DNA from 4 places in the Micromonospora coxensis genome. Region 3 is predicted to be linked to each of the others. Evidence: riboswitches for the same ligand, from Rfam matches in the RefSeq annotation. Region 3 holds a riboswitch; each other region holds the start of a gene.
What was found. Region 3 has a riboswitch for cyclic di-AMP ahead of GA0070614_RS18790 (coiled-coil domain-containing protein). Riboswitches for the same ligand answer to the same signal wherever they lie in the genome.
Positions count from the first base shown of each region.

Region 1: another riboswitch for cyclic di-AMP. It lies ahead of GA0070614_RS25050 (C39 family peptidase); the one in region 3 lies ahead of GA0070614_RS18790 (coiled-coil domain-containing protein).
Region 2: another riboswitch for cyclic di-AMP. It lies ahead of GA0070614_RS08770 (coiled-coil domain-containing protein); the one in region 3 lies ahead of GA0070614_RS18790 (coiled-coil domain-containing protein).
Region 4: another riboswitch for cyclic di-AMP. It lies ahead of GA0070614_RS03990 (LysM peptidoglycan-binding domain-containing protein); the one in region 3 lies ahead of GA0070614_RS18790 (coiled-coil domain-containing protein).

Region 1 covers NZ_LT607753.1:5,485,456-5,493,104, forward strand. The annotation lists gene GA0070614_RS25035 (acyltransferase family protein) at 1-642, shown strand, start outside; gene GA0070614_RS25040 (hypothetical protein) at 924-1,385, shown strand; gene GA0070614_RS31470 (hypothetical protein) at 1,512-2,279, shown strand; cyclic di-AMP (ydaO/yuaA leader) riboswitch at 2,587-2,728, shown strand; gene GA0070614_RS25050 (C39 family peptidase) at 2,946-3,779, shown strand; gene GA0070614_RS25055 (hypothetical protein) at 3,848-4,852, opposite strand; gene GA0070614_RS25060 (alpha/beta fold hydrolase) at 5,048-5,797, shown strand; gene GA0070614_RS25065 (arginase family protein) at 5,806-6,651, shown strand; gene GA0070614_RS25070 (CDP-glycerol glycerophosphotransferase family protein) at 6,681-7,649, opposite strand, start outside.
Region 2 covers NZ_LT607753.1:1,983,262-1,990,910, forward strand. The annotation lists gene GA0070614_RS08760 (HelD family protein) at 1-1,421, shown strand, start outside; gene GA0070614_RS08765 (cation diffusion facilitator family transporter) at 1,594-2,514, shown strand; cyclic di-AMP (ydaO/yuaA leader) riboswitch at 2,645-2,776, shown strand; gene GA0070614_RS08770 (coiled-coil domain-containing protein) at 2,780-3,835, shown strand; gene GA0070614_RS08775 (hypothetical protein) at 3,935-4,405, opposite strand; gene GA0070614_RS08780 (PfkB family carbohydrate kinase) at 4,558-5,535, shown strand; gene surE (5'/3'-nucleotidase SurE) at 5,532-6,356, shown strand; gene GA0070614_RS08790 (STAS domain-containing protein) at 6,369-6,731, opposite strand; gene GA0070614_RS30165 (hypothetical protein) at 7,131-7,277, shown strand; gene GA0070614_RS08795 (hypothetical protein) at 7,420-7,649, shown strand, end outside.
Region 3 covers NZ_LT607753.1:4,106,693-4,114,341, reverse strand. The annotation lists gene GA0070614_RS18820 (metal-sensitive transcriptional regulator) at 1-10, shown strand, start outside; gene GA0070614_RS18815 (SHOCT domain-containing protein) at 138-362, shown strand; gene GA0070614_RS18810 (DUF305 domain-containing protein) at 458-1,096, opposite strand; gene GA0070614_RS18805 (hypothetical protein) at 1,166-1,687, opposite strand; gene GA0070614_RS18800 (heavy metal translocating P-type ATPase) at 1,717-3,741, opposite strand; gene GA0070614_RS18795 (YibE/F family protein) at 4,041-5,390, shown strand; cyclic di-AMP (ydaO/yuaA leader) riboswitch at 5,557-5,687, shown strand; gene GA0070614_RS18790 (coiled-coil domain-containing protein) at 5,692-6,711, shown strand; gene GA0070614_RS18785 (carbonic anhydrase) at 6,775-7,431, opposite strand; gene GA0070614_RS18780 (helix-turn-helix transcriptional regulator) at 7,639-7,649, shown strand, end outside.
Region 4 covers NZ_LT607753.1:902,477-910,125, reverse strand. The annotation lists gene GA0070614_RS04015 (hypothetical protein) at 1-392, opposite strand, end outside; gene GA0070614_RS04010 (S8 family serine peptidase) at 524-2,305, opposite strand; gene GA0070614_RS04005 (class I SAM-dependent DNA methyltransferase) at 2,503-3,162, shown strand; gene htpG (molecular chaperone HtpG) at 3,252-5,138, shown strand; gene GA0070614_RS03995 (hypothetical protein) at 5,234-5,986, shown strand; cyclic di-AMP (ydaO/yuaA leader) riboswitch at 6,128-6,299, shown strand; gene GA0070614_RS03990 (LysM peptidoglycan-binding domain-containing protein) at 6,298-6,972, shown strand; gene GA0070614_RS03985 (universal stress protein) at 7,062-7,649, opposite strand, start outside.

The sequences.
Region 1 (7,649 bases), 1.4 Mb from region 3:
TGGGTGGTCGCGGGGCAGTGGATCCGGGCCGAACTGTGGGCGGCCATCCTCTCCGCCGCGTACGTCCTGGTGATCGCCGCCGCCGCGGACGCCGACGTGCGCGGCCGGCGCTCGCCGTGGCGGCATCCCCGGCTGGTCTGGCTCGGTGAGGTGTCCTTCGCCTTCTACCTGGTGCACGTGCTGGTGATGGTCACCGTGCTGCGGGCCGCCGGGTACCTCGGGGTCGGGCTGCCCGGCTGGTGGGGGCCGCTGGTGGTGCTCGGCTTCCTGGCGGTCAACCTGCTGCTCGCCGGGCTGATGCACCGCTGGGTCGAGACGCCGATGATGCGCCGCCTCGCGCCCCGCCGCCGCCCGGCTCCCGCCGGCCCGCCGGCCACTGTCGCCCCCGCCGGGTCGCCGGACGGGGTCGTCTCCGCCGGGTCGCCGGACCCGGTCGTCTCCGCCGGGTCGCCGGCCACCGTCGCTCTCGGTGGTCCGTCGCCCGCCGCCGTCGCCGGTCCGGGCGGCGCCGCGATGCCGGCCGCGCGGGAGGACGCCACCGCCCGGCCCCGGTCCGTGCCCGCCCCGTCGCCGCGTCCGGCCGCCGGCGAGTCGTCCGCCGGCCGACCCGTCGAGTACGCGCACCGGCGCGACCCGGCCTGAACGGTGTCCACGGTGGCCGGTGCGGCCGCCGTGGCCCACCGTCACCCGCAGCGCCCGCCGCGCGGCCCGCGCGCCGCGACCGCCCGCCGGGGGCCGACCGACGGGCACCGTCCGGACTGCTCGCCGTCGGCATCCGCCCGGTCGGCAACCGCTTGGCGCGCCGACCGCGCCCGGTGGCTCCCCACGCCCGTGCCACGCCGGCCGCCGCGCCAGGGTCGTCGAGGTGCCACGACACGCCCGGCGGCGCTGCGCGCCGGTGGCATCGGCGGTAGCGTGGGGCCGTGCTCCCGGTCGCGCTCACCAGTCCTCTGTGGTGGGTCGCGTGCTGGAGTTCCCGCCTGCTGACCGGCCTCGCCGTGGCCGTCGCGCTCTCCCTCGGCGGCTCCGTCGTACCGGACGAGGTGCCCCAGCGGTCCGCCGTGGTCCCGTCCGCCCCCGCGTTCCTCGCCGGCCCGCCGTCGTCCGCGTCCGGCTTCCGTGCCGGCCCGCCGCCGTCCGCCGACCGGGTGGTTCCCGCCCGGCCCGCCGTCGTGACCGCCGGGTGCGCGTCGCCGGTCGTCGCGCCCGCCGGGAGCGTCCCGGGTGCGCCGGAGGCCCTCGCCGACGCCCCGCCGGCCGCGCCCTGCGCCGCCGAGGCGGCCGTCGCGCCGGACGCCCTGCCCGCCCCGCGGCCCGACGCGCCGCCCGTCCCGAGCGGGCCGACCCCGTCCGGGGCCGGCCCGCGCGCCCCGCCCGCCGGCTGACCGCCGCGCGGGGGCGACCCGCGACCACGCTCTCCGACCTCACCCCCCGTACGCGCCCCTGGCCCTCTCGTCCGTGGCGCGTGCGGGCTCCTCTTCCGCGTCCCGCTCCCCGGGAGGTGCCGCACCGTGAACACCGTCCTCTACCAGTTCCTGATCGAGGTCCCGACCGCCGCCGCCATCTGGTCGGCGCTGCTCGTGCTCGCCCTGACCGTGCTCACCGTGCTGGTGGCCCGCCCCGAGCGGGACCGCCCGGCCGAGGAGGCGACGCCCGGCGGGCCGACCCCGGCCGAGGCCGCCGTCGACGCGGCCGACCTGCGCCGGTACGCCGAGGAGGTCGCCGTCGCCGCGTCCGGCGCGGCGCAGACCGCCCGCCGCCGGCGCGAGGTGTGGCTGGCCGCCCAGGAGGAGGTGGACCGGGCCTGGTCGGCGTACGACGAGGCGGAGGCCGCCGCCCGCCGGTTCGCCGTCGCCAACGCGCTGCCCACCCCGCGCACCCCGCGTACCCCGGCCGAGTACGCCGCCCGGGAGCGCTGGCTGCACCAGGCGGCGGTGGCCGCCCACTGGCGGGGCGAACTGCCGGTGGAGCGGCTGCGGGACGTCTTCGCCCACCGCGACGGCTGGGATCCCCGGCGGCACCCGGTCGAGCAGGAGGTGCTGCTCGCCCGGGCGGTACGCGACAGCCGGCGGGACGCCTACCGGCGGGCGGCCGCCCGGGAGCGGTCGGCCTGGCGCGACGCCGAACTGGCGGCCGACGCCGCCCGTGCCCTCGCCGTCGAGGCGTACGCGGCGGCGCAGCGGTCGCGCCCCGGCCGGGCGCCCGCCGCGTCCCGGGCCGCCGCGACGGCGCCGCGCGCGGCCTCGGCGGCACGGTGGCGACCGGCCCGGGTCGGGTGAGCGGCGGACCGCGCCGAAATCGTTACCGGGATTTCGGTGAGCCCGGTCACGGCCGGCGGGAACCGGACGTGCGTGACAGGGCGTGACAGTGGTGGCGGCGAATCGGGGACGTGTCGCCACGGCTGTCCGGTTGTCGCCCGTCGGTTCCCGGAAAACCGCTCGTCCCATTGAGTGACGTCAGTGTGCGACTGCCCCGGAAATTGCTCGCCTTGATCACGTTTACGCAGCTCGCAGCGCTTGGCGCGGCGCATACCGGCCAGTAGTGTCACCTCGGTCCGGCGCGGTTCCCGATCGCACAAGGCGACGCCGTGTCGACCCGCTCAATCGTGGATTCCACGAACCGGGGACCCATGCACCACTGGGGTGAATCCGCGGGCCACGGCCCGTGGTAGGGCGATCTTCCCGCCCGAATCCGTCAGCTAACCCGGTCGGCGGCATCGGAAGGAGTTCCATCCTCGTGCAGCACCACGCCATCCCTGCCTCGGTACCGGGGTGCATCCGCCGATAGGTCGCGCCGTCGCGTCCTGACATCCGGCATCCGCCCCGACGCCCGGCCACGCCCGGGCGCTCCCCCCGCCGAGCGGCCCGAGATCCCGTTCCGCGCGTGACGTCCCGTCACGCGCCGGTCCGGCGTGCCGCTCCCGCCCTCGTACCGTGGAGGACACGTTGAATCACCACCTGAAGCGGCAGTTGCGGCGCCTGGCCACCGAGCGCCCGTACCAGGTCGTCGCCGGCTCCGCCGCCGCCCTCCTGCTGGCCACCGGCACCGGTGCGCTGTTCGTCGGCGCCGACGAGTCGCCGGCCCGCCAGCAGACCCCGGCCGCCGTCGCCGAGGCCGCTCCGCGCCTGGCCGACGTGGCCACCCGCGCCCAGGCCCGCGTCGCCACCACCCCGGCGGCCAGCCCCTCGCCCTCGGCGAGCGCCACCCCGGCGGCCAGCCCCACGAAGGCCAAGGCCGACCCGGACGTGACCCGCAAGGCGGCCCCGAAGCCCCCGTCGTCGAAGATCCTCGACTACGACTACGAGGCCCAGTTCACCTACTACACCTGCGGCCCGGCGGCGGTGCGCAACGCGCTCAGCGCGGCCGGCATCGAGCGGACCCAGGACGAGCTGGCCGGGCCGCTGGGCACCACCGAGATGGGCACCAACTCAGCGCAGGACACCACCCGGGTGCTGAACCAGGTCGTCAAGGGCGACCCGTACCGGACCCGGATGTTCGCCGGCACCCCGAGCGCGGCCCAGATCGACCGGCTCCGGGCCGACATCGTCGCCGCGGTCACCGCCGAGCGGGGCGTGGTGGCCAACGTGGCCGGCACGGTCACCGACACCGACGGCGGCTGGCACTCCTTCCCGGGCGGCCACTACGTGGCGGTGGTCGGCTACCGCGACGGCGGTGAGCTGGTCCGGATCGCCGACTCGGCGGACCCGAACCTGCCGGAGTACTGGCTGAGCACGACCGACCTCGCGAACTGGATCGCCACCCGCGGTTACTCCGCCTGATCCCCGCACGTACGCCACGGGCGCCGGCCCCCGGAAGGGGACCGGCGCCCGGTGCGCGTGCGACGGCGTCAGTACGTGACGAAGGCGTACAGGGCCCGGTGGTTGGACTTCGTCCCGGTCACCGTGTGGTCGACGGGGGACGACTGCACGCTGCCCCGGACGAAGAGGTAGTCGATCTTGCTGGAGCCGTGCGTGGCCGTCGCGCCGTAGCCGGTCATGCCGTACCCGCCCAGCGTGCCCGCCGCGATGCCGGTCCGGTTGGCGTCGATCCCCACCACCCGGATCGTCGAGGCGTTCATCAGGCTGGTGGCGTCCGCGCCGAGGTGGATGCCGGTGCCGGCGATCCCGGTGTAGCCGTCGCCCGCGCAGGCGTTCTGCCGGTTCTCCTGCGGCAGGTGCATGGTGGCCGCGAACACCGAGGTGCCGGTCGCCTTGATGGTGAAGCGGGCCGCGATGGCGCTGGTGCGCTTCCACTTGTAGTAGTTGGTGGTGCCGGTGTCGTTGTTCGGCGGCTTGTAGAGGGTGCAGCCGGCGCCGCCGGCGTACGCCGTGCCCGGCTTCAACCAGCCCGCGCTCCAGTACTTGGAGATGTCGCCGTCGGCGAGGCTGAGCGTGCGGGTGTTCCAGATGATGGCGTTGGTCTGCTTCTTCTTCAGGTCACCGAGGCTCTGGTCGCTGCAGTGGTGGCTGGACCCCCACGGCTCGGGGTCGCTCCACGCCACGATCGCCCCGTAGGTGCCGGCCGGGTAGCCGAACTTGGCCGACAACTGGTCGGCGTACGCCTCGGCCTGCCCGGTCCCGCGCACCTGCTGCACGATCAGGATGTCCGGCGCGGCCACCCCCGCGGTGGCCGGCCGGCCGGCGTCGTCCACCAGCATCGAGGTCAGGTGGTCCGGCCCGGAGACCCGGGTGCAGGTGCCGTCCGGGTTGTTGATCACGAGGTTCTCGATGTTGTTGTTGTAGACCCGCAGGACGCCGCCCGCCGCCGCCACGCCGCTGTCCGGGGCGGTGGCCTTCGCCATGACCGACCCGCCCGTGAGTGCGGTGGACGCGACCACCGCGAGTGCTGCCATCGACGCTGTCCAGTGCCTCGAACGCACGGCACGCTCCCGTCCGGTTCGCGGGGGTGGCCGCCCCACCCCACGGAAGATCGAACTCTATCGTCATCTTCGTGCACGGGTGGTCCCTGCGGGGCGACGGCCGGGCGTGCGGGGTCGGGCGTCTGCGGCACTCGCGCCGGCTGTCCCGGCGATGGCACACTGCGGCGCATGGACGACGACGCGGGATCCGGACGGGTCCTCGTGCTGCTGCACGGCATGGGCGCGACCGGCGAGGTGTGGCTGCCCTGGGCGCCGCTGCTCCAGCAGCGCTGGGCCGGTCGCTGGCTGGCGCCCGACCTGGCCGGCCACGGGTACGCCCCACCGCTGCCGCGGTACTCCTTCACCGGCCTGGCCGACCGGGTCGCCGACGGGCTCGCCCGGCTCGGCGACCGGTCGCCACGGCGGCTGGTGCTGCTCGGTCACTCCCTCGGCGGCGTGGTCGCGCTGGCGCTGGCCGCCCGCGCCGGTGGGCTGCCGGTCGACGCGGTCGTCGGGCTCGGCATCAAGGCGGTGTGGTCCCCGGCCGAGCTGGACAAGGCCGGTGAGCTGGCCCGACGCCCGGTGACCTGGTTCGCCACCCGGGACGAGGCGGCCCGCCGCTACCTGCGGGTGGCCGGGCTGACCGGCCTGTTCGCACCCGACCACCCGGTCGTCGAGGCGGGACTGCGGCGGGAGGACGGGCGGTGGTGCCTGGCCATGGACCCGGGGGCGTTCGCGGTCGGCGCCCCCGACCTGCCGGCGCTGCTGTCGGGCACCGACGTGCCGGTGCTGCTGGCCCGGGGCGAGCACGACCCGATGGTCACCGACGCTCAACTCGCCACGCTCGGTGTGCCGGTGGCGACCCTGCCCGGCCTGGGCCACAACGCGCACGTCGAGGACCCGGCGGCGGTGCTCGCGCTGCTCGACGCGTACCGGTGAGCGGGCCGATGCGCCTGACCGTCCTGGAGGTGCCGCAGTGGCAGGGCTCCAGCTCCCGCACCGCCCACCGGCTCCGACGTGGCAGCGCCGCCCTCGCCCGGATGCTCCCGGCGGACGAGCGTGTGGTGGCGGCGGTCGACCAGCGGCCGGGCCGGCCGTCCGGCGGGGTGGCGGCGCTGGACGTCCTGGCCGACAACCTGGCCGCCTGTCGCGCGGCGCTCGCCCGGGTCGCCGGGGGACTGGTGGTCACCGTCGGTGGTGACTGCGGCGTGGAGTTGGCCCCGGTCGAGGCCGCGCTCGCCGGGCACGGCGACGACCTCGCGCTGGTCTGGTTCGACGCCCACGCCGATCTGAACACGGCGACCTCGTCGCCGTCCCACGCGTTCCACGGCATGGTCCTGCGGGCCCTGCTCGGCGAGGGGCCGGCCGCGCTGACGCCGGCCCGGACGCTGTCCGCGGCACGGCTGGTCCTGGCCGGCGTACGGGCCCTCGACCCGGGCGAGCGCGCCTACGTCCGGGACAACGCGGTCACCCTGCTCGACGCCGGACGGCTCGCCGAACCCGCCGAACTGGTCGCCGCCGTGGCCGCCACCGGCGCCCGCACCGTCTACGTGCACATCGACCTCGACGTGCTCGACCCCGGGGAGTTCGCCGCCGTCGGTTGCCCCGAGCCGGGCGGGCTCACCCCGCAGCGGCTGGTCGCCGCCGTGGCGGCCCTGGCCGGCCGGTTCCGGCTCGCCGGCGTCGGGATGACCGAGTACGAACCCGACCATCCGCACGACGAGGAGGTGCTCGCCCGGCTCGCCGCCGCGCTCGGCCCCGTCCTGTGCGCCGGGCCCGACGAGGCCGACTGACCCGGGCCGTGCCGGGCGGGCGCGACCGGTCAGGCGGTGGGGGAGAGCGGCGAGGCGTCCGGCAGCGCGTCCGCGCCGCGCGGCGACGGTGGCGTCCAGTCGCCGTCCAGCTCGCGCCGGGCCGCCTCCAGGAAGCCCTCGGCGTACGAGGCGGCCGGGAAGTCGCCGAGGTACCGGCGGCGGGTCTCCCAGCGGGCCTCGGCCAGCGGGTCGGTGTCCAGCAGCCGGGTCAGCACGTCGTCCACGTCGGACATGTCCCGGCGCAGCACGTAGCCCGAGCCGGCCAGCGGGAACCGGGCCACGAAGTCGTCGCCGTCCACCCCCATGTCGGTCACCGCGTACGGCTTGCCGGAGTAGAGGAAGTCGGAGATCACCCCGGACACGTCGGAGACCAGCGCGTCGGCGCGGTTGACGCAGTCGGTCAGGGTCAGCTCCCGGCTGGCCGCCGCACCCCACAGGTGCGCCCGACCGGTGCGGGCGCGGTCGGCGGCGAGCAGTTCGGTCAGCCGGGCGAGCTGTCGCGCCGACGCCGGGTTCTGCGTGGTGTACGGGTGCGCCCGCAGGATCACCGTGGCGCCCCGGTCGAGCAGGCGGCGCAGCAGCGTCTCGGCCACCGGCAGCGAGCAGTAGTTGGCGTCGGCGTGGTGCCCCGTCCAGGTCGGCGTGTACAGCACGGTCGGGGCGGTCAGGCCGCGCGCCGGCGTGGTGCGTACCTCGATCGCCTCGACCTGGGGCCGGCCGACCACGACGAACTTCTCCGCCGGGATCTCCACGCCGGCCCGGGCGTACCGCTCGATGGCGGCCGGGCCGGCCACGAAGATCCGGTCGAAGATCGCCGAGACCGGGTTGGCGCTGGGCGCCTTGTCACTGTCGCCGTGGTGCAACTGCACGTGGGTGAGCTGGTGGAACCGGATGCAGTGGCTGTTCTTCGCGCCGTGGTTGACGTAGAACGCCACCCGCAGGCTCGGCGCCAGCGCCTCGTCCATCGCCTTCAGGGT
Region 2 (7,649 bases), 2.1 Mb from region 3:
GCATCCTGGTGCTCGGCCCGTCGTCGGTCTTCGTCGAGTACATCGCCTCGGTGCTCCCCTCGCTCGGCGAGGAGACCGCCACCCTGCACTCGCTCGGCTCGCTCTTCCCCGGCGTGTCGGCGACCCGTACCGATCCGCCGGAGGTGGCGGCGGTGAAGGGCTCGCTGCGGATGCGGCGGGTGCTGGAGCGGGCGGTGCGCGACGCGGTGCCGGACGGCCCCGACGAGCTGCGCCTGCTGTACCGGGGTCAGCTGCTGCGGCTGGAGCGGCGGGAGCTGGACGGCATCCGGGACCGGACGCTGTCGCGGGGCGCGCGCCGCAACGAGGTGCGCCGGGCCGCGTTCGACGCCGTCCTCGCCGCGCTGTACGCCCAGGCGCGCCGGCTGGCCGTGCCGCGCCTGCCGGAGCAGCCCGCCTTCGAGGACGAGATCATCGAGCGGCCGGACTTCCGGGAGTTCCTCAAGGCGTGGTGGCCCCGGCTGCACCCCCGGCACGTGCTGGACTGGCTGGCCCGGCCGGCGCGGCTGCGCCGGTACGCCGCCGGCGTCCTGTCCCGGGCCGAGACGACCCTGCTGTCGGGGGCGTACCGGACGGCGGGGTCGCCGGGGTTGACGGTGGCCGACGTCGCCCTGCTCGACGAGTTGGACGCGCTGCTCGGCCAGCCGGTGCGGCCGAAGCGGCCCAGGCGCGACCCGTTCCAGCTCACCGGCGGGGTACGCGAGCTGAGCACCTTCGCCGACCGGCAGCGGGCCGCGCGGGCGGCGGCCCGGGAGCGCCCGGAGGACTACCGCGACTACGCGCACGTGGTGGTGGACGAGGCGCAGGACGTCTCGCCGATGCAGTGGCGGATGGTCGGCCGGCGCGGGCGGCTGGCGTCCTGGACGGTGGTGGGCGATCCGGCGCAGACCGCCTGGACGGGTGACCCGCAGGAGCTGGACCGGGCCCGGGACCAGGCGCTGGGTCGGCGTCGTCGGCACCGGTTCAACCTCACCACCAACTACCGCAACTCGGCGGAGATCTTCGCGGTGGCGGCGGAGGAGATCCGCCGGGTCCACCCCGACCTGGAGCTGCCGGTCGCGGTCCGGTCCACCGGCGTGGAGCCGGTGGCGCTGACCGTCCCGGCGGCGGAGCTGGCCGCCGCGACGGTGCGGGCCGCGCAGGCGCTGCTCGGCGAGGTGGAGGGCACCGTCGGCGTGATCACGCCGGTGCCGCGCCGGGACGAGGTGGCCGGCTGGCTGGAGGGGACCGCCAACTCCCGGCTCCAGGTGGTGACCAGCCTCCAGGCCAAGGGCATGGAGTACGACGGGGTGGTGCTGGTCCACCCGGGCGAGATCCGCGCCGAGCCCTCCGGCGTACGCACCCTCTACGTGGCCCTCTCCCGCGCCACCCAACGCCTCACCACCATCGAACCCACCCCCTGACCCCGCCCCCGCACCGCTCCCCTCCCCACCCCCCGGTTGATCATGAAGTTATTGCCCCCGCGCACCGGCGTGTCGTGGCAATAACTTCATGACCATCAAGGGAACGGAGTCACTTGCACACATAGCTATGTGAGCATAGGTTGGGTGTCGGGTTGGTCCGGCGGCGGAGGGTGTGGGCGTGGGCGCAGGTCATGACCACCACGGGTCGGTCGCGAACGCCGCGCACCGCCACCGGGGCCGGCTCTGGACGGCCTTCGCGCTGCTCGCCGCGCTGATGCTGGTCGAGGCGGTGACCGCCGTCGCCACCGGCTCGCTGGCCCTGCTCTCCGACGCCGGGCACATGTTCACCGACGTGCTCGGCATCGGGATGGCCCTGGCGGCGATCACCGCCACCCGGCGGGCCGACCGCGACCCGCAGCGCACCTTCGGCCTCTACCGACTGGAGGTGCTCGCCGCGCTCGCCAACGCGGTGCTGCTCAGCGGCGTCGCGGTCTACGTCCTCATCGAGGCGGTACGCCGCTTCGGCGACCCCCCGGAGGTGAGCACCGGGCCGATGCTGGCGGTGGCCGTGCTGGGGCTGCTCGCCAACGTCGTCGCCTTCGCCCTGCTCCGCGAGGGGGCGCGGGAGAGCATCAACCTGCGCGGGGCGTACCTGGAGGTGCTCGGCGACCTGCTCGGCTCACTCGGCGTCATCGGGGCCGCGCTGCTGATCGCCGGCACCGGCTGGTGGTGGGCCGACCCGGCGGTGGCGGTGGCGATCGCCCTGTTCATCCTGCCCCGCACCTGGCGGCTCGGCCGGGCGGCCGTCCGGATCCTGGTGCAGGCCGCCCCGGAGCACCTCCAGGTGACCGCGGTGCACGACCGGCTGGTCGCCGTCCCCGGCGTGGCCGAGGTGCACGACCTGCACGTCTGGACGCTCACCTCCGGCATGGAGGTGGCCTCGGCGCACCTGACCATGCACCCCGGCGCCGAGGTGGGCGCCGTGCTGGCGGCCGCCCGCAGCGCGCTGCACGAGGACTTCCACATCGAGCACGCCACCCTCCAGATCGAGCCGGGAGCGGCGCCGGGGGCCTGCGGCTCGGTCGAATGGTGATACAAATATCCGGCTATGCGCCTTTTATCAGGCTTCCCTCCCGTACCCTCAGTCACGAACCGGGCATCAGTCACACCAGTACCGGTAGTCTCGGTTCCGGCCTCCGCCAGGCGGCACCCGACGGTGCCGGCGGTGGCCGCCGCCTAAACGCCCGCCAGGGCGTGCCGGGGAACCAGGTACGTGGGGTGCATCCGCGCCAGCGGTAGGGATCTTCCGTCCCGAACCCGTCAGCTAACCCGGTCGGCGGCTGACGGAAGGATTGTGCATGCACGTACGACGTACCACTGTCCGACTGGTGGCGGCGGTCGCCGCCACCCTCGCCCTCGGGGTGTCGTCGGCGCCACCGCCGGTGGCCGCCGCCCCACCCACCACCCGGCTCGCCGCGCCCGGTGACGAGGAGGGCGGCACCCCCGCCCTGCGGGCCCAGCTCGACGCCGCCAGCAAGGGCTGGATCGACGCCAAGGCCGCGCTGGAGCGCTCCACCCGGCGCCAGCAGGAACTCAACAACCAGCTCAAGACCATCGAGTCGGAGCTGGCCACGCGCACCGGCAAGGTCGGCGAGATCGCCGGGGTGGCGTACCGCACCGGGCGGCTCGGCCCCGTCTCGGCGCTGCTCAACAGCACCTCGCCGGAGGGCTTCCTGGACCGGGCCGCCGAGCTGGAGACGGTCGCCAGCAACGAGGACCGCGAACTGCGCAACCTGCTGCGCACCAAGGAGGAGGCCACCCGCACCCGGGCCGCGCTCGACACCGAGATCGTCGAACAACGCAAGCAGATCGCGGTGATGGCCAAGCGCAAGCAGCAGGCCGAACGGGCGCTGGCGGTGGCCGCCGCCGACAAGCCCGCCCCGCGCGCCGACAGCGGCGCCAGCCGGGGCACCTCCACCGCGAACGCCCGGCCGGCGCCGCGCAACTCGGACGGCTCGTGGCCGCCGGAGTCGTGCAGCGTCAACGACCCCACCCCGGCCAACGGCTGCATCACCCCGCGGATGCTCAACGCGCTCCAGCAGAGCAAGGCGGCCGGCTTCACCCGGTACGTCTCCTGCTACCGCCCCAGCGGCTCCGGCGAGCATCCCAAGGGCCGGGCCTGCGACTTCGCCGCGCAGAAGAACGGCTTCGGCGGGGACGCGACCGGCGGCGACCGGACGTACGGCAACAACCTGGCCGCGTACCACGTCCGCAACGCCGACCGGCTCGGTGTGCTCTACGTGATCTGGTACCGGCAGATCTGGCTGCCCAGCAGCGGCTGGAAGTCGTACAGCGGGGCGGGTGGGGACCCGTCCAGCGACCACACCAACCACGTGCACCTGTCGGTGTACTGACCCGTACCGCGTCGCGGGGCCCGTCCGTCTGGACGGGCCCCGCACGTGTGTCCGGTGCCCCGCCCCGGGCGCCGGGGAAGCGGGCGAGCAGCGCGGCGGTCAGCCGGCGACCGGGCCGCCGTCGGCGAGCCGGTCCAGCACCGCGCCGAGCCGGTTGGCCAGCCCCAGGTGCGCGGCACGGGCCTGGCGGAAGGCGTACCCGAACAGCGGCGCCGGGGCGGCCAGGGTGATCTCCACGTCCACCCGCAGCAGGCCGTCCTCCTCCTCCCGGATGCGGGTGCGGTTGCGCACGGTCGTGCCGGGCTGCTGCCGCGCCACCGTGACGATCTCGTCGTCGGTGACCACCAGGACGTCGGCCTGGTACGTGACCGGGAAGCTCAACGGCCCCAGCTCCAGCCGGTCGGTGATCGCGTAGCTGGCCCGCGCGCCGGGACGGGCCGGCAGCTCACGGACCCGGACGATCAACGGGTGCAGCTCACCCTGCCTGGCGAGATCGCTCAACAGCGCCACCGCGTCCGCCCGTGAGCAGCGCGCCTGCACCGTGTAGCTGAACGTCTCCCGCCGGACCACTCCGCCCTCCACTCCTCGTCGGTCGCACGATAGTCCCGTACCGGCGACGGGCTGGCAACGTCGGCGGCGACCGGTCGCGCATGTCGCGGGCGGGGCGGGGAATCCCGCGTCCGGCGACGGCCACGGGAGGCGGACATGGGCGGGTACGGCGGATGAGCGGACACGTGATGGTCTTCGCGCCGACGCCCCGGCTGACGGTGACCGTGGACCAGCCCAGCGACCAGCCGGAGCTGCACCTGCACCCCGGCGGGCAGGGCGTCTGGCAGGCCCGGATGATCATGTCGCTCGGGGTGCCGGTGGTGCTCTGCACCAGCCTGGGCGGCGAGATCGGCGAGGTGCTGGAGCCGCTGCTGCTCACCGAGGGGGTGGACCTGCGGGTGGTCCGCCGCGACTCGACGAGCGGCGGGTACGTGCACGACCGGCGCGACGGCGCCCGGCACGAGATCGTCGACGTGGTCGGCGCGCCGCTGAGCCGGCACGAGCTGGACGAGCTCCACAACCTGTCGCTCGGCGAGGGGCTGCGCGCGCCGGTCAGCGTGCTCAGCGGCCCCAACGAGCCGTCCCTCGTCCCGGCCGACCTCTACCGCCGGTTCGCCGCCGACCTGGGGGCCAACGGCGGCCGGGTGGTGGTGGACCTCTCCGGCCCGCACCTGACGGCGGTGCTCTCCAGCGGCGTCTACTTCCTCAAGGTCAGCCACGAGGAGCTGATCGCCGACGGGCTGGCCGCCGGCGCCGAGGAGGACCAGCTCACCCGGGCCATGTACGACCTGCACGCGGCGGGCGCCGAGAACGTGGTGGTCAGCCGGGCCGCCGAGCCGGCCCTGGCGCTGGTCGACGGGGAGATCTTCGAGGTGGAGATGCCGAGGCTGGAGGCGGCCGACCCGCGCGGCGCGGGCGACTCGATGACCGCCGGGGTGGCCGCCGTGGTCGCCGGCGGCGGCGACATCCGCACCGCGATCCGTACCGGCGCGGCGGCCGGGGCGCTGAACGTCACCCGGCACGGCCTGGGCACCGGCCGCCTGGACACCATCACCGGCCTGGTCGACCGGGTCCGCCTGGTCCCCGCCGACAGCCGCCCGCAGGAGCGCACCACCCCGGACGAGCTGGCCGACCGGGTGGTCGACCGATGACGCTGCGGGTGCTGGTCACCAACGACGACGGGATCGCCGCGCCGGGCATCGAGGCGCTGGCCCGGGCGGCGGCCGACCGGGGTCTGGACGTGGTGGTCGCCGCCCCGCTGGAGGAGGCGAGCGGCACCAGCGCCTCGATGACCGCGGTGGAGCGGGACGGGCACGTGGTGGTCCGCGAGCACCCGCTGCCCGGGCTGCCCGGGGTGCCCGCGTACGGGGTGGGCGGCTCCCCCGGGTTCATCGCGCTGATCGCGGTGCACGGCGCGTTCGGGCCGCCCCCGGCGGTGGTGCTCTCCGGGATCAACCGGGGCGCCAACGCGGGCCGGGCGGTGCTGCACTCCGGCACGGTCGGCGCGGCGTTCACCGCCGCCGCGAACGGCTGCCGCGCCATGGCGGTCTCCCTGGACGTGCTCTCCGCCGGCGAGGCCACCGCCGTGAGCGGCGGCGCCGCCGTCTCCACCGCCGCCCGGGTACGCGACGCGGACCGGCACTGGGCCACCGCCGCGCGGGTGGCGCTGGACCTGCTGCCCCGGCTCACCGCCGGGCCGGTGGAGAGCGTGCTCAACGTCAACGCGCCGGACGTGCCGCACGGCCGGCTGCGCGGGGTGCGCCGGGCCGGCCTGGCCAGCTTCGGTCAGGTGCAGATGACGGTGGCCGAGGCCGGGCACGGCTTCGTGCGGACGTCGCTGGAGGAACCCGGGCAGGCGGTGCAGCCGGGCACGGACCTCGCGCTGCTGGCCGAGGGGTACGCCTCGGTCACCGCGGTACGGGCGGTCGTCGAGGCGGCCGACGTCGACCTCTCCGGGCTGGCCGGGGAGTGACGGGTGCGCGGCTCACGCGCCGGGCAGGACCTCGGGGGTGGCCGCGCCGGCGAAGTACGGCTCCGGAGCGCCGAAGAGGCCGAGCAGGCCGGTCACCCAGAGCTGCCGGTGCACGAACCGGCTCGGCTCGGTGACGACCAGCTTCACGCCGCTGACCTCGGCGGTCTGGAAGCCGGCGACCATCGCGCTGATGCCGACGGAGTCGATGAAGGTGACGAGTCGCATGTTGAGTTCGATCCGGGACGGACGGCCCTTCGCGAGCACCTCGGCGATCGCCTCACGTACCTCGTACGCGGTGTCGACGTCGATCTCCCCTCGAGGAGCGATCTCGATGACACCACCCGGCAGAACCGACTTCACGATCGACAGGCTCACGCGAGCACCTCCACTCGCCCGTTCACGGGCGCCTCATCAGTACGCGGGCCGCGACCGAGAGTATTCCTCTCACGGCCTCGGTCGCCACCCCTCGGGATGAGCAATTCGCGGATCCGGACGGATCGGGCCGTCCTTCGCCGCATTTCTCCTGTTCCTGACCACTTCAACGAGCGACCCGGCGGGGGCGCTCGAACCGTCCCAGGGTAGCCGCCCCGGTCCACTCCGGCCCGCACCCCGACCGGTGGCGGTCCCCGCCGGCCCGTCCGGCCCTGACCACGATCGACGCGCCGCAGGTCGGGTCGGACGCGACACGCGCCCGACGCGCCGCGGGTCACCGTCCTGATTGCCCGGGCCGCCTAGCCTCGGCGGCGAGGGTCCACCACGACGGAAGGACGATCGATGATCAGGAGACTGCTCGGCCTGGCCGGTGTCGGCGCGTTGCTCGCCCTGGTGCTGGCCTGTGGCTTCGGCGGTGGCGGGGACGACGACGATGACGACGACGGCGACGACTTCGCCCGTGGCGTCGCGGTGGTCGCGGTCCGCTGACCGCGCCGCTCGGCACGCAGCCCGGGCGCGGGTTTGGCGCCCGGGCCGACGGGGCACTGGCCTGGCAGGCGGACCGTGACGCGCCGCAGACGTCGACGTGCGAAGTGCCCGCAGACTTCGGCACCCCGAGGAGGTAACCCAGATGTTCGGCAACAACCTGCTGGAGCGCCGCAGCAAGCCGGAACGGATCGCCGACCAGGCCTGGCAGCAGCTCGTCACGACGGTCGGGTCCGCCGGCGACAGCGTCCGCGACGCCGCGAAGTCGGTCCGGGGCGGCAGTCCACTGTCCGACGCGGGCGACCTCGTCGGCTCGGCGGCGGACGAGGCCCGGCGGCGGGCCACCCGCGCCTTCGACGCGCTCGCCGGGCGCCG
Region 3 (7,649 bases):
GCGCGGCTGAACCGCCCACGTCGGGACCTTCGGCCCGACCGCCGGGCGGCGCGCGGGACTACCGTCGCAGGTGGCGACCGGGACCGGCGCCACCGGAGCACCGGACCGGCCACCCGAGTCGTGGACGGAGGGCGGCCATGATGGGGTACGGCCCGATGATGGGCGCCATGTGGGTCTGGACGCTGCTGGCGCTGGCCGTGCTGGCGGGACTGGGTTATCTGGCGTACCGCCTGACCCGGGAGCAGCCCCGGACGCCGGTGGACTCCACCGCGCGGACGATCCTCGACGAGCGCTACGCGCGCGGCGAGATCGACGACGAGGAGTACCACCGACGCCGGGACGTGCTACGGACCGCCGGCTGACCGCTCCGCCCACGACGAGCCGACGGCCCACCCGGGCCGTACGGCGGAGCGCCCGGGACCCGTGAGCGGGCCCCGGGCGTCCCCGGCCGGGTGGCTCAGAGCCGGGCGAGGATCTTGTTCATGGCGTCGATCTCGCCCTGCTGGGCGGTGACGATCTGCTGCGCCATGGCCTTGGCCTCGGCGTTGGCGCCGTTGGCGATCTCCTGCTTGGCCATGGTGATCGCACCCTCGTGGTGGGCGATCATCATGGTGACGAACTGCCGGTCGAACTCCGTGCCGGAGGCGGCCTTCAACTTCGCCATGTCGGCGTCGGACATCATCCCCGACATGCCGCCGTGGTCCATGTGACCGCCGGTGTCCGGGCTGCCGGACGGCACCGGTCGACCCCAGGCGTTCAGCCAACCGGTCATGGTGGCGATCTCCGGGGCCTGCGCCGCCTTGATCTCCGCGGCGAGCTTCTTGACCTCCGGGTCCTGGGCCCGGCCGTCGGCCAGCTCGGACATCTGCACCGCCTGCTGGTGGTGCGGGATCATCATCTGCGCGAACATCACGTCGTCGTCGTCGAAGCCGGCCGCGGCGCTCGCGGAGGCGGCGCCGGTGGTGGCGCCGGCGCCCGGCATGCCGTGGCCGGAGTCGGACGAGTGGTCGCCGCCGCCGCAGGCGGCGAGGGCGAGGACGGCGGCGCCGGCGACGCCGGCCAGGGCGGCACGGCGCGCGATGGTACGAGTGAGCATGATTCGAACCTTTCGGTGTCAGGACGGACGCAGCGGACGGCGGGCGCGGCGGAACCGCGCCGGGGCGTCCTATCTGCGCAGCACCGACACCGTGGCGAGCCGGAGGCCGACGGGGCGGCCCGGAGGCGCGCGCGACCCGACCCACCGCCCGGCGGGGTGGTGGGCGCCGGAGCGCGGTCGTCCCCACCGGAGCAGCAGCGCCGCGAGCAGCAGGGTCACCGTCAGCGTGCCGAGCACCGCCAGGCAGACGCCCCACGCCCCGGGGTGACCGTCCGGGTCACCGGCGGGCAGCGCCGCCCCGTGCCGGCAGCCGTCGTCCGGGCACCCGTCACCGGCCACCGGCACGACGGTGGTCGTGGTGGCGGCTCCCGCCACGGCCGGCGTCCCCGGCCGCTCGACCCGGACCTCCGCAGCGGTGACGTGGGCCCCGGCCGGTGGCACCGGGCCCTGCGCGACGGCGTGGCCGTCGGGGTGGCCGGAGCCGTGCCCGCCGTGGCCGATGGTGTGCATGGCGGCCAGTCCGAGCAGGGTGCAGACGAGCAGCAGCAGCCGGGTCCACCACCCGGTCGTCGCCACCGTCGCCGTCCGCACCCGACAACGCTAACCGACCCCGGGCGGAGTCAGAGGCGTACCCGCCGCAGCAGTTGCGCGTTGAGCGCCACCACGATCGTCGAGCCGGACATCAGCACGGCGGCGAGCGCCGGGCCGAGCGTCAGCCCGACCCCGGCCAGCACGCCGGCCGCCAGCGGCAGCGCCACCACGTTGTAGCCGGCCGCCCAGGCCAGGTTCTGCAGCATCTTCCGGTACGCGGCCCGGGAGAGCCGGACCACGCCACCGACCCCGCGCGGGTCGGAGGAGGCGAGCACCACCCCGGCCGACTCGATCGCCACGTCGGTGCCGGCCCCGATCGCGATGCCCACGTCCGCCCGGGCCAGCGCCGGCGCGTCGTTGACCCCGTCGCCGACCATGGCGACCCGCAGCCCCCGGCGCTGGAGTTCGGTCACCTTCTCGTCCTTGTCGGCCGGGAGCACCTCGGCGAAGACCTCGTCACCCGGGCGGAACCCGAGGTCGGCGGCGACGGCGTCGGCGACCGGCCGGGCGTCCCCGGTGATCATCGCGATGGTCCGGATCCCCTCGGCGCGCAGCGTGACGACCGCCTCCCGCGCCTCGGGTCGCACCTCGTCGGCGAGGGCGAGCAGACCGAGGACGGTGTCCGGCAGGCGGACCAGGTGCAGCACCGCCGCCCCGCGCTCCGCCCAGCGGCGGGCCTCCGGGGTCAGCGCGTCGGGCAGCGTCAGCCCCTGCTCGCGCAGGTGGGCCGGCCCACCCACCGCGTACGCCGTACCGTCGATCTCGGCGCGCACGCCGCGGCCCGGCAGCGACCGGAAGCCGGTGGCCGGGGCCGGGCCGCCACGGTCGGCGGCGGCCGTGACGATCGCCCGGGCCAGCGGGTGCTCGCTCTCGGCCTCCACCCCGGCGGCCAGCCGCAGCACCTCGTCCTCGCTGGTGCCCGGCACGGCGGCCACCCCGGTGACCACGTGCTCGCCCTTCGTCAGCGTGCCGGTCTTGTCGAAGAGCACCGCGTCGACGGTCCGCATCCGCTCCAGCGCGAGCTGGTCGCGGACCAGCACCCCGGACCGGGCGGCGATCCCGGTGGAGAGCGCGATCACCAGCGGGATCGCCAGCCCCAGCGCGTGCGGGCAGGCGATCACCAGGACCGTGACGGTCCGCACCACCGCCTGGTCCCGGTCGCCCAGCGCGGACCAGGCCACGGCGGTCAGCACGGCGGTGGCGGTGGCGATGTAGAACAGCAGCGCCGCGAACCGGTCCGCGAGCACCTGGGCCCGCCCACCGGACTGCTGGGCCTGGGCCACCAGGCGCTGGATCCCGGCCAGCGTGGTCTGGTCGCCGACGGCCTCGACACGGACCCGGATCGCCGAGTCGGTGGCGACGGTGCCGGCCACCACCCGGTCCCCCACCTCGCGGGTCACCGGCCGGGACTCCCCGGTGACCATCGACTCGTCCAGCTCGGCCGAGCCCTCGACGACCCGCCCGTCGGCCGGCACCCGGCCACCGGGACGGACCAGCACGACGTCCTCGACGCTCAGCGCCGCGACCGGCACCCGCTCGACGGCCCCGTCCGGGCCGACCCGCTCGGCGTCGTCGGGCAGCAGGGCGGCCAGCGCGGCGAGCGCGCCCCGGGCCTGCCCGATGGCCTTCATCTCCTGCCAGTGGCCCAGCAGCATGATGGTGACCAGGGCGGCCAGCTCCCACCAGAAGTCCAGGTCGAACGCGCCGAGGCTGGTCGCCAGCGAGGCCACGTACGCCACCGTGATCGCCATCGCGACCAGCAGCATCATCCCCGGGGCCCGGTCGCGCACCTCGCGGACGGCCCCGATCAGGAACGGCCAGCCGCCCCACCAGAAGACCACCGAGCCGAGCACCGGCCCGACCAGCGAGCGCCCCGGGAACTCCAGGGAGTACCCGAACCAGTCCATCACCATGTCGCCGACGAGCACCACCGGCAGGGTCAGCACCAGGCAGACCCAGAACCGGCGACGGAACATCTCGGGATCGTGGCCGGCGTGCTTGTCGTGCCCGCCGTGTCGCCCGCCCTGCTGACCGTGCCCGGCATGCTGCTCCATGCCTCCAACATGCCGCTTCGGCGCGCTCCGGGCAGGGCGAACCGGGCGAGCCGACACCCACCCTGGCTACCATTCACCGACGATGACGCCTGCGCCCACCGCCGCGACCGCCCCGCGTACCGCGCCGGGGCCCGTCGTCGGCCCGTCGCCACCCGGCGGACACGACGTCCGCTCGCGGTACGTGACGACGCCGGCACTCCCCGGCGATCCGGGGGCGTCGACGACGACATCCGGCACCATCCGCTGAACCGACCAGCCGGCTGACACGTACCTCGCTCTGGATCGTTGGGAGACTCGCAATGGGCGCCGACCACACCCGTCCCGCTCCGTCCACCCCGCCGGGGGTGCGACGGATCCTCGTCGCGACGGTGGTGCCGCTGTTCGTCCTCACGGTGATCGTCGCGCTGGTGCTCTGGCCGCGGGACACGCCGACGAAGGACACCGGCGGTGACGTGCCGCGCTACCACGGCACGGTGACCCGGGTGGTGACCGAGCCCTGCCCGCCGACGCCGGAGGCGCCCGAGGGGTCGCCCGGCACGGCCGACGGCCCGTGCGGGACGGTGACGGTCAAGGTCGAGCAGGGCCCGGACGCCGGCCAGCAGGTCCAGACGCCGGTGCCGGCCGGCCCGGGCGCACCGACCGTCGCCGTGGGCGACGAGGTCGTGCTGGTGGAGCTGACCGACCCGGCGGACCCGACGGCCAGCAGCTACAACATCGCCGAGCACCAGCGGGGGGAACCGCTGATCTGGCTGGTGGCGCTCTTCGCGGCCGCGATCGTGGCGTTCGGGCGGCTGCGCGGCCTCGCGGCGCTCGCCGGGCTGGCCGCGAGCTTCGCCATCCTCCTCACCTTCGTGGTGCCGGGCATCTCCGGCGGCGGCTCGCCGCTGCTGATCGCGATCACCGGCTCCGCCCTGATCATGTTCGTGGTGCTGTACCTCACCCACGGGATCACCGCGCAGACGTCCGTGGCCGTCCTCGGCACCCTCGGCAGCCTGGTGCTGACCGGAGTCCTCGGCAGCCTGGCCACCGCCGCCGCGCACCTGACCGGGTTCGGCAGCGAGGAGGCCACCACGCTGTCGATGTACCAGCGCGACGTGGACCTGCACGGGCTGCTGCTGGCCGGCATCATCATCGGCTCGCTCGGCGTGCTCGACGACGTCACGGTCACCCAGGCGGCCACCGTCACCGAGCTGGCGCACGCCAACCCCGGGCTGTCCCGGATGCAGCTCTACCGGGCCGCCACCCGGGTCGGCCGGGCGCACATCGCCTCCACGGTGAACACCATCGTGCTCGCCTACGCCGGCGCCTCGCTGCCGCTGCTGCTCCTGCTGACCGCCGACAGCCGGCCGGTGGGGCAGATCCTCACCAGCGAGTTCCTGGCCCAGGAGATCGTCCGCAGCGCGGTGGCGACGCTGGGGCTGATCGCCGCCGTACCGCTGACCACCGGCCTGGCCGCGCTGGTCACCACCGCCGGCCGCGCTCCGGAGGCCGACCCGGTGCGCGACCCGGATCCCACCCCGAAGCCTCGCCCCGCCGTCGACCGGGACGCCGCGCTGGAGGCGCTGAGCGCGGGCCGTCCCGGCACCCCGTCCACCCCGGCCCCCGCACGGTGGCCCGACCCCGGAAGGAGCACGGACACCGCATGGTGAAACTCCACAGCGTGACCGCCGACGACCCGGAACCTGACGAACGCGTCACTCGTCACGCAACGCCACGACGAAATAACGCTTTTAGTCGGGTTCAGGACGTAGCTCACCGGTACGACTGTCAGGTAACCTCGCTGCCGGTCACCGCCGAAGGCGCGCAGCGGCGCCTGCGGTGCCGCCGCCCAATCGCCGCGAGGCGAGCCGGGGAACCAGGTACCTGGGGTGAATCCGCGACAGCGGTAGGGGCCACTTCCGTCCCGAACCCGTCAGCTAACCCGGTCGGCGGTCGACGGAAGGGAACACTGTGACGGCACCCCTGCGCCGCTGGATGACTCCGGTGGTGTCCGTGCTCGCCGCCCTGGCCATCCTCGCCGGCGCGGCCCCCGCCATTGCCGCCCCCTCGACCCCCACCCCCTCCGGGCACGCGGAGGACGACGAGCCCAAGTTGCTCACCGACGTCATCGAGCTGCGCAACCGCGAGTACAGCAAGGCGAAGTCGAAGCTGGAGAAGTCGAAGAAGCGCCAGCTCGAACTCGCCATGGAGGTACGGCGGGCGCAGGACGAGCTGGAGGCGCTCAAGCCGCACGTCACCCAGATCGCCGCCCAGTCGTACCGGACCGGCCGGATCGGCGCGGTGTCGATGCTGCTGGAGAGCGACGCGCCCGACTCGTTCGTCCGACGCGCGGCCGCCCTGGACGAGCTGAACATGGTCAACGGGCAGAAGCTGGCCGAGGTGACCGCCGTCAAGAACCGCGCGGAGCAGGCCAAGCTGGCGCTCGACGCCGAGGTTCGCGAGCAGCAGAAGCTCACCAACGACATGGCCCGGGAGAGCCGGGAGGCGGAGAAGGCCCTCGCGCTCGTCGGCGGCAAGGGCTTCACCGGCGGCCTGGTGGACGCGACGTCCCCGGTCGCCCGGATCGCCCCCGGCCGGACGGCGGACGGCGGCTGGCGCTCCGAGTCGTGCAGCGAGGACGACCCGACCACCTCGGGCTGTGTCACGCCGCGCACCCTGCACGCCTACAAGGAGGTACGCCGGGCCGGCTTCAAGCGGTTCGCCGGCTGCTACCGCCCCGGCGGGCCGTGGGAGCACCCGAAGGGCAAGGCCTGCGACTGGTCCCTGCAGAACAGCGGCTTCGCCCCCTGGCACAACAACGACACCCGGATGTACGGCAACAACCTCACCGCCTTCCTGATCCGCAACGCGGACCGGCTGGGCATCTACTACGTCATCTGGAACCGGCAGATCTGGTTCCCGGCGACGGGTTGGAAGTCGTACAGCGGACCGTCGAACCACACCGACCACGTGCACATGTCGCTGCTGTAGCGCCCGGCGCGTACGGAACGAGGGCCGCCCCCGGTCGGGGCGGCCCTCGTCGTGTGTCGGGGATCAGCGGGCGACCACGGCCACCTGGTCGTCCCCGGCCCGGTCCGGCACGTCGGCGGGCACCGCGGCCACCGTCCGGGCCTCGCCCGCGGCGAGCCGGTACGACAGGCCGACCACCGCGCACCGCCCGGCGGCCACCTCGCCGGCCAGGACGGCCGAGTTGTCCAGCAGCGCCTCGACGGTGCGCGCGATGTGGATGTCCACGATCCCGTCGACGTCGTCGACACCCTGCGACGCGGCACGCCGCACGCTGGGCGTCACCGCGTCGACCACGGCGCCCAGGTGGCCCGGCGGCGTGGCGCCGGTGCGGGCCGCCTGTCGGGCCGCCTGCACCGCTCCGCAGGAGTCGTGGCCGAGCACCACCACCAGGGGGGTGCCGAGGACACTGACCGCGTACTCGACGCTGCCCAGCACCTCGGAGCCGACGGTGTGCCCGGCGGTGCGGACGACGAAGAGGTCACCCAGGCCCCGGTCGAAGATGATCTCGGCGGCGAGGCGGGAGTCCGAGCAGCCGACGATCACCGCGAAGGGATGCTGGCCGTCGGCGACGGCGGCCCGGTGGGCGGCATCCTGGTTGGGGTGGCGCGGCGCGCCGGTGACGAACCGCCGGTTACCGGCGAGCAGTTCGGCGAGCGCCTGGGTGGGATCGGTCAGGGTCATTGCCGCACCTCTGTCCTGCGCGTGATCGGCCTGGTCGCACCGGCCGGCGACGGAGGCGGCCGCGCCCCCCACGGTCACACGCAGCAGAAGGTACGTCAAGGTTTACGTGATACACATTTCATGCTTTGGTCCTCTTCTCCCCGGTGGGGCCGGAAAGGTCGCGGTCCGGGGAGGCCCGGACCGTAAATCCGAAGGAGGGGCCATACGATGGCGGGCAT
Region 4 (7,649 bases), 3.2 Mb from region 3:
GCGTCGGAGCGGCCGGTGGCCTGGCACCAGCGACGGAAGTCGGGGGTGACGACGTCGGCCCGCACCCGCCAGCAGCGCACCGACGTCGGGTCGTAGAAGTTGCCGATCCGGTCCACCGCGCCGTCGGTGGCGTACGTCCACCGGCAGGCGGCGTCGAACGCCAGGTCGGTACGGCGTCCGTCGGCGGTGCGGCAGTGCCAGTCGTACGCGGTGCCGCCGGTCAGCACCGCGTCGGACGCCCCCTGGGAGCGGCAGTACGCGGACAGGTCGAGCCCGCCCAGCTCCGTCGGCGGCAGGGGTGACGCTCCCGCCGGGGTGGCGACGGTCGACGCGGTGAGCAGGGCGAGGACGACGGTGGCGAGGACGCGCAGGACACGGTGGATCGGGCGCATGGTGCTCCTTCCGGTTGCCGGGTCGTACGGATCGGGGTGCCGGCCGGCGGGCGGGCCGGGCCGGCGTCCGGGACCCGCCGGGCCGGTGGTGCGGCGGCGGGGACGGACGGGGGCGGGACGGCGGAGGCGGGTCAGCGGTCGCACGGCCACACGCCCCGGAAGCCGACGGTCCGGTCGCGCACGGTCTGCACGGTGCCGGCGCCGGCCACGGTGAGGCGACGGTTGTCGATGTCGAAGCAGCCGGCGTCGCTGTCGGTGTACGCCTGCTCGACGTGCTCCCAGTCGCCGAGCGTGTACTTGTACTCCAGCTCGGTGCCGGCGGGCACGGTCAGCACCAGCCGGTACGGCCCGGTGGGCGGGTCGACCCGCCGCATCCGCAGCCCGGCGGGATCCCAGTCGGGCAGGCCGGCGCCGAGCCGGCTGAGCGTGCCGGCGAGGTGCACGCCGCGCTCGTCGATCAGCGGCTCGCCCGGTCGCGCCCCGGCCGAGAGGACCAGCCGGGTGGTGTCGCCGGGGTGGCCGGTGGCGGCGCGCAGCGCGAGGTCGACGTCGAGCACGCCGCTGCCGCAGCCGCACTCCTGCGGGTACGCGGTCGGCCGGGCGGTGCCGCGCAGCAGCGCGGTGAGCTCGGCGGGGGTCAGGTCGGGGCGACGGTCGAGCAGCAGCGCCGCCGCGGCGGCGACGTGCGGCGCGGCCATGCTGGTGCCGGTGTACTCGGCCCAGCCGTCGCCCTCGGCGACGGTGCGCCCGGTGTTCACCGTGGAGAGCACCCCACGGCTCCGGTCGCCGCCGGGCGCGGTGATCTCCACGGCGGCGCCGTGGTTGGAGTAGGGGGCCGGTTCGCCGGTGATCGTGCTGGCCGCGACGGTGACCACGCCGGCGCAGCCGGCCGGGGAGTAGTGCGCCGCGTCGGCCCCGGAGTTGCCGGCCGAGACCACCACGGTCACGCCCCGGGCGACCGCCTGGTCGACGGCGGCCTGGGTGGCCGGGTCGCAGCTCACCGACGCGCCGAGGCTGAGGTTGAGCACCCGGGCCGGGGTGGGGTTGGCCGGCACCCCGGGCACCGCGCCGCCGGAGGCCCAGACGATCGCGTCGACCATGTCGGCGGTGGTGCCGCCGCAGCGGCCGAGCACCCGCACCGGCTGGATCCGGGCCCCCGGGGCGAGTCCGGCCACCCCGGCGCCGTCGCCACGGCGCGCGGCGATCGTGCCGGCCACGTGGGTGCCGTGCCAGCTGCTCGGCTGGAAGGTGTCGCCGCAGTCGCCGGGCTCCTCCCAGTCGCCCTGGTCGGTGGCGTCCGGGTCACGGCCGTCACCGTCGCGGGCGTCGGCCGGGTCGCTGACGAAGTCGTAGCCGGGCACCAGGTTGGCGGCCAGGTCCTGGTGCGCGGTGACGCCGGTGTCCAGGACCGCGACGGTGATCCCGGAGCCGTCGGCGCCGGTGGCCCAGGCCGGTTCGGCATAGACGCCGCCGAGGGGGTCGTGCAGGTCCCACTGGTCGCTCCAGCGGGTGTCGTTTGGGGCCTCGGTGACGGCGGGACGTACCCGGGCCTCGGGGCGGGCCCAGGCCACGTCGGCGCGCTGGCGCAGCCGGTCGAGCACGGCGCGGGTGGTGCCGGCCGGCAGCGGCCGGTCGGCGCGTACCAGCAGGTCGCCGGTGGCCAGGATGCGGGTGACGGTCAGGCGGGCCCCGGTGTCGCGGCCGACCGCGGCGAGGTCGTCGGTGAGCCGGGCGGGGTCGGCCGCGCGGGCGGTCCGGGCGTCGGACGGGGCGTGGGCGCCGACCAGGAACGAGGTGACGGCGCCGCCGGCCGGCGGCGGCGCGGCGGGCCGCGCCGCGGCGGGCGCCGTGGGCAGCAGGACGGTGGCGGTCGCGAGCGCCACCGCCAGGTGCATCGGGGTACGGAGGGACACGTCTCTTCCTTTGCGCTCGGGCGCGGGCCCACGCACCGCGGGCCCGGCACCACGCTAGGAGGCTCTGCAAGATGTTGGAAGACCAATGAAATATCAGTCACGAGAAGAAAGAGTTTCCATAATCTTGCGAAAGTGAACGACCGTCCACACGGTGGGATCCACTGTGTCCCGACCTCCCGGCGGTAGGGTCGGCGACCGTGACCGCAACGGACTTCCTCACCACCACCCGCGCCTCGTACGACACGATGGCGACCGACTACACCGACTTCGTCGCCGGCGAACTGGCGGTCCGGCCGCTGGAGCGCGCCCTGCTCGCCGCCTTCGCCGAGACCGTGCGCGCCGGCGGCGGCGGACCGGTGCTGGAGGTGGGCTGCGGCAACGGCCGGATCACCCGGCACCTGGGCGACCTCGGCCTCGACATCGGCGGGGTCGACCTGTCGCCCGGCATGATCGCCGAGGCCCGCCGGCTCCACCCCGACCTGCGCTTCACCGTGGGCTCGATGCTGGACCTCGACCAGCCCGACGGCAGCCTCGCCGGGCTGGTCGCCTGGTACTCGGTCATCCACCTGCCCGACGACCGGCTGCCCGAGGCGCTCGCCGGGTTCCACCGGGTCCTCGCCCCCGGCGGGCAGGCGCTGCTCGCCTTCCAGGTCGGCGACGAGCCGGTGCACCGCACCGACGCCTGGGGCCACGAGGTCGACCTCGTCTTCCACCGCCGCCGCCCCGAGCGGGTCGCCGCCCTGCTGGAGGCCGCCGGGCTGCAGGTGCGGGTCCGGGCGTGCCGGGAGCCCGAGCAGTGGCAGGGACGCCCGGAGCCGACCCCGCAGGCGTTCCTGATGGCCCGCCGGCCCGGGTGACGACCGGGCGTGACCGGACCGCCACGGCGGCTCGTATCCTTTGCGCGGATCCCAGAGGGGACCGGAACCACCGGGATGAGGAGGTTGGTGTGAGCAGCCGGACCGAGACGTTGGAGTTCCAGGCCGAGACGCGTCAGTTGCTGCAGTTGATGGTGCACTCCATCTACTCGCACAAGGACGTCTTCCTGCGCGAACTCGTCTCCAACGCCTCCGACGCGCTGGACAAGCTGCGGCTGGAGTCGCTGGTCGACAAGGACCTCGACGTCGACACCTCGGACCTGCACGTCGAGATCTCCACGGACCCCGAGGCGCGGACGCTGACCGTGCGCGACAACGGCATCGGGATGTCCCGCGAGGACGTCGTCTCGCTGATCGGCACCATCGCCCGCTCCGGCACCGCCGAGCTGCTGCGCAAGCTCAAGGAGTCCAAGGAGGCCGCCAGCCAGGAGCTGATCGGCCAGTTCGGCGTCGGCTTCTACTCCACCTTCATGGTCGCCGACCGGGTCAGCCTGGTCACCCGTCGCGCCGGGCAGACCGAGGGCACCCGCTGGGAGTCCACCGGCGAGGGCACGTACGTGGTGGAGACCGTCGACGACGCGCCGCAGGGCACCACCGTCACCGTGCACCTCAAGCCGGTCGACAGTGAGGACAACCTGCACGACTACACCGACCACGCCAGGATCCGCGAGATCGTCAAGAAGTACTCCGACTTCATCGCCTGGCCCATCCGGCTGGTCACTCCCGAGGCCGAGCCGGCCACGCTCAACTCGATGAAGGCGCTCTGGGCCCGCCCGCGCGACGAGGTCGCCGAGGAGGAGTACCGCGACTTCTACCGGCACGTCAGCCACGACTGGGCCGACCCGCTGGAGACCATCCACATGCGCGGCGAGGGCGTCTTCGAGTACGAGGCGCTGCTCTTCATCCCCTCGCACGCGCCGTTCGACCTCTACATGGCCGACGGCCGCCGGGGCGTCCAGCTCTACGTCAAGCGGGTCTTCGTGATGGACGACTGCGCCGCGCTGATGCCCAGCTACCTGCGCTTCGTCAAGGGCGTGGTGGACGCGCACGACCTGTCGCTCAACATCTCCCGGGAGATCCTGCAGCAGGACCGGCAGATCCAGGTGGTCCGTCGCCGGCTGGTGCGCAAGGTGCTCGCCACGGTCAAGGAGATGCGCACCGCGCACGCCGAGGGCTACCGCAGCTTCTGGTCCGAGTTCGGCCGGGTGGTCAAGGAGGGTCTGCTGGAGGACCCGGACAACACCGCGGCGATCCTCGACGTCGTCTCCGTCGAGTCCACCCACGACGCCGCCGAGCTCACCAGCCTGCACGACTACGTCGCGCGGATGAAGGAGGGCCAGGGCGAGATCTACTACGCCACCGGCGAGAGCCGGGCGACGCTGGAGAACTCGCCGCACATGGAGGCGTTCCGGGCCAAGGGCTACGAGGTGCTGCTGCTCACCGACCCGGTCGACGAGGTCTGGGTCGAGCGGGTCGGCGAGTTCGACGGCAAGCCGCTGCGCTCGATCGCCAAGGGTCAGGTCGACCTCGACTCCGAGCAGGAGCGCGAGGAGGCCGGCACCGAACGGGAACGCCAGGCCAAGGAGTACGCCGACCTGCTCACCTTCCTCGGCGGCGCGCTCGCCGACACGGTGAAGGAGGTCCGCCTCTCCTCCCGGCTGACCACCTCGCCGGCCTGCATCGTCGGCGACGCGCACGACATCACCCCGACGCTGGAGAAGATGTACCGGGCGATGGGGCAGGAGGTGCCGGCGGTCAAGCGCATCCTGGAACTCAACCCGACCCACCCGCTGGTCACCGGGCTGCGCGCCGCGTACGAGCGCGACGCCGCCGACCCGGCGCTGACCGAGACCGCCGAACTGCTCCACGGCATGGCGCTGCTCGCCGAGGGCGGCGACCTCGCCGATCCGGCCCGGTTCGCGCGGGTGCTGGCCGACCGGCTGGCCCGTACCCTCTGAACCGGACGTGGCCCGGGGCCGGACCTCGCGTCCGCCCCCGGGCCGTCCGCGTCCGGCCGATGCCGCGTCTGGCGCCGGGCGGGCACAATGCGCTCATGCGGACGGTACGGGGCAACGTCGGGATCGTCGGCGCGGTGGTGCTGGCGGCGCTGCTCACGGGCTGCGTGGCCGGCGACCACGAGGCGGACGCCCGGCGCCAGGCGCAGGAGCAGGCCCGGGCCCGGCTGACCGAGGTGACCGCTGCGATCGCACGGGACCGTCCCTGGGAGGCCGACGAGTTCGGCCGGCTGGTCACCGGGCGTGAGGGTGTCGACCTGATGAGCCTCGACGGCACCACCCGGCAGGACGGCGACGGGGTGTCGCTGGTGGTCCGGGTCCGTGGCGAGGCGCTCGTCCTGGACTGGAACGGGTCCGAGTCCGCGCGCGCCGAGGTGACGCTCTGTCACCGGCTCGGGTACCGGCCGGACGACCGGGTCGATCCGGTGACCGAGGTGGACTGCCCGCCCACCGCGCCGATCACCCCGCGTCCCGCGCCGAGCCTGCCGTCGGGCACCGACGAGCGGCTGCGCCGCTCGCTGCCGACCGGCCCGGCGGCCACCGAGCGGTCCGTCGGGGCGGCCGTCGACCGGCTGCGCCTCGATCCCCGGGTACGGCGGGACGTGGCGACCGTCGACGGCGCCGTGGGCCTGGCGCTGCGCGAGGGCCGACGCGGCTCGTGCCTGCTGGCCAGAGTGGTCGGTGACCGGGTCGAGGTGTGGCGACCGCCCACTGTCCTCATGCAGCCGGGAGAACTCACCTGCGACGGGCGGACCGCGGCCCTCGGGCTGGGGCAGCGGGATCCGAGTTGACCGGGCATTGTGCACGGCTGCACGAGGTCCGCAACCGGGGGCCGCGAGCCCTCGCCTGACCGGGTGAAGAACCTCTCAAGAAGTGGGCAAATCCCCGAAACGGTTCCTAACGTCGTTCTCGTCCGCGATCGCGGGCAACCGGGGTCGGTAACGCCTAATCCATGCCGCCGGCCACGGACCTTGTCACCTGGGCATGGAGCGGGGGACCCACACGTTCCTCGGTGCACGTCACCTCGGGGTGAAGCCGCCACGGCGGCCGGGCTCCTCGGCCCGAACCCGACAGCTCACCTCGTCGGCGTGGAGGATCACACATGGCAACTGCATACGTCGCCCGTCACCGACGGGTCAGCTCGCGCCGCGTCGCCGTCGGCACGCTCGCCGTCGGCGCGGTCACCGGGGTCGCCGCCGTGCTGGCGCCGGCCTCCCCGGCCAGCGCCGCCAGCGTCAACTGGGACGCGATCGCCCAGTGCGAGTCCGGTGGCAACTGGAGCATCAACACCGGCAACGGCTACTACGGTGGCCTCCAGTTCTCCCAGAGCACCTGGGCCGGCTACGGCGGCAAGAAGTACGCCTCCCGGGCGGACCTGGCCAGTCGCGGCGAGCAGATCGCGATCGCCGAGAAGGTGCTCGACGGCCAGGGCATCGGCGCCTGGCCGACCTGTGGCAAGAAGGGCGGCTCGACGAAGAGCTACGCCACCAAGTCGGAGAAGTCGCAGAAGTCGCAGAAGTCGGAGCGGCGCTCCGAGCCGCGCCGGACGGCCAAGGCCACCACCGAGCGGTCGACGCGTACCGAGCAGCGCGGCCAGCAGCGCAGCGCCCCGGCGGCCGGCGGCGACACCTACGTGGTGCGCACCGGCGACACCCTGTCGCAGATCGCCGAGGCGAAGAACCTGGCCGGCGGCTGGCAGGCGCTGTACGAGCGCAACCGGCGCGTCGTCGGCGCCGACCCGGGTCTGATCTTCCCGGGCCAGAAGCTCAGCCTCTGACGCACCACCCCGCACCACCGACGCCCGGCCGGTCCCGCACCGGCCGGGCGTCGCCGTCCGCCGGCGCGTGCCGCGTCGACGGGCACGCCTCACCCGGGCAGGCCGCCGAGCAGGACCGGACGAGGGGAACGATGGGCCAACTCCTCGGCGACGCTGCCGAGCAGCCGCTCACCGAGCCCGTGCCCGGCCCGGCCGACGACGAGCAGGTCGACGTCGCGGGCGTCGGCGACCGCCAGCAGCGCGTCCACCGGATGACCGGCGACGATCTCCGTGCTCGGCGCGGGCAGCCCGGCCGGCAGCGCCGCGACCCGCTCGTCGAGCATGCGCCGGGCCCGTCGGTCCTCCTCGGCGGCCTCGACGTCGATCAGGTCCGGGCTGGTCACGGCGACGAGGACCAGATCGCCGGCCGTGCCGCCGAGCGCCCGCACGGCGGTGCGCAGGGCCCGGTCGGAGTCCGCCGAGCCGTCCAGCCCCACCAGCACCCGCAGCCCGTCGCCCCGGGCCGAGGGCGGGCGGGAGCGCACGTCCACCCGCCGGGTGCCGGCCCGGCCGCGCTCCAGGGCGATGGGCACGAAGATCGGGCCGAGCAGTCCACCGACCAGGTACCACAGCAGGTTGCGGTGCCCGCCCCGGGTGACGAACACCGCCGCGGTGACCAGGCCGATCGCCAACCAGGC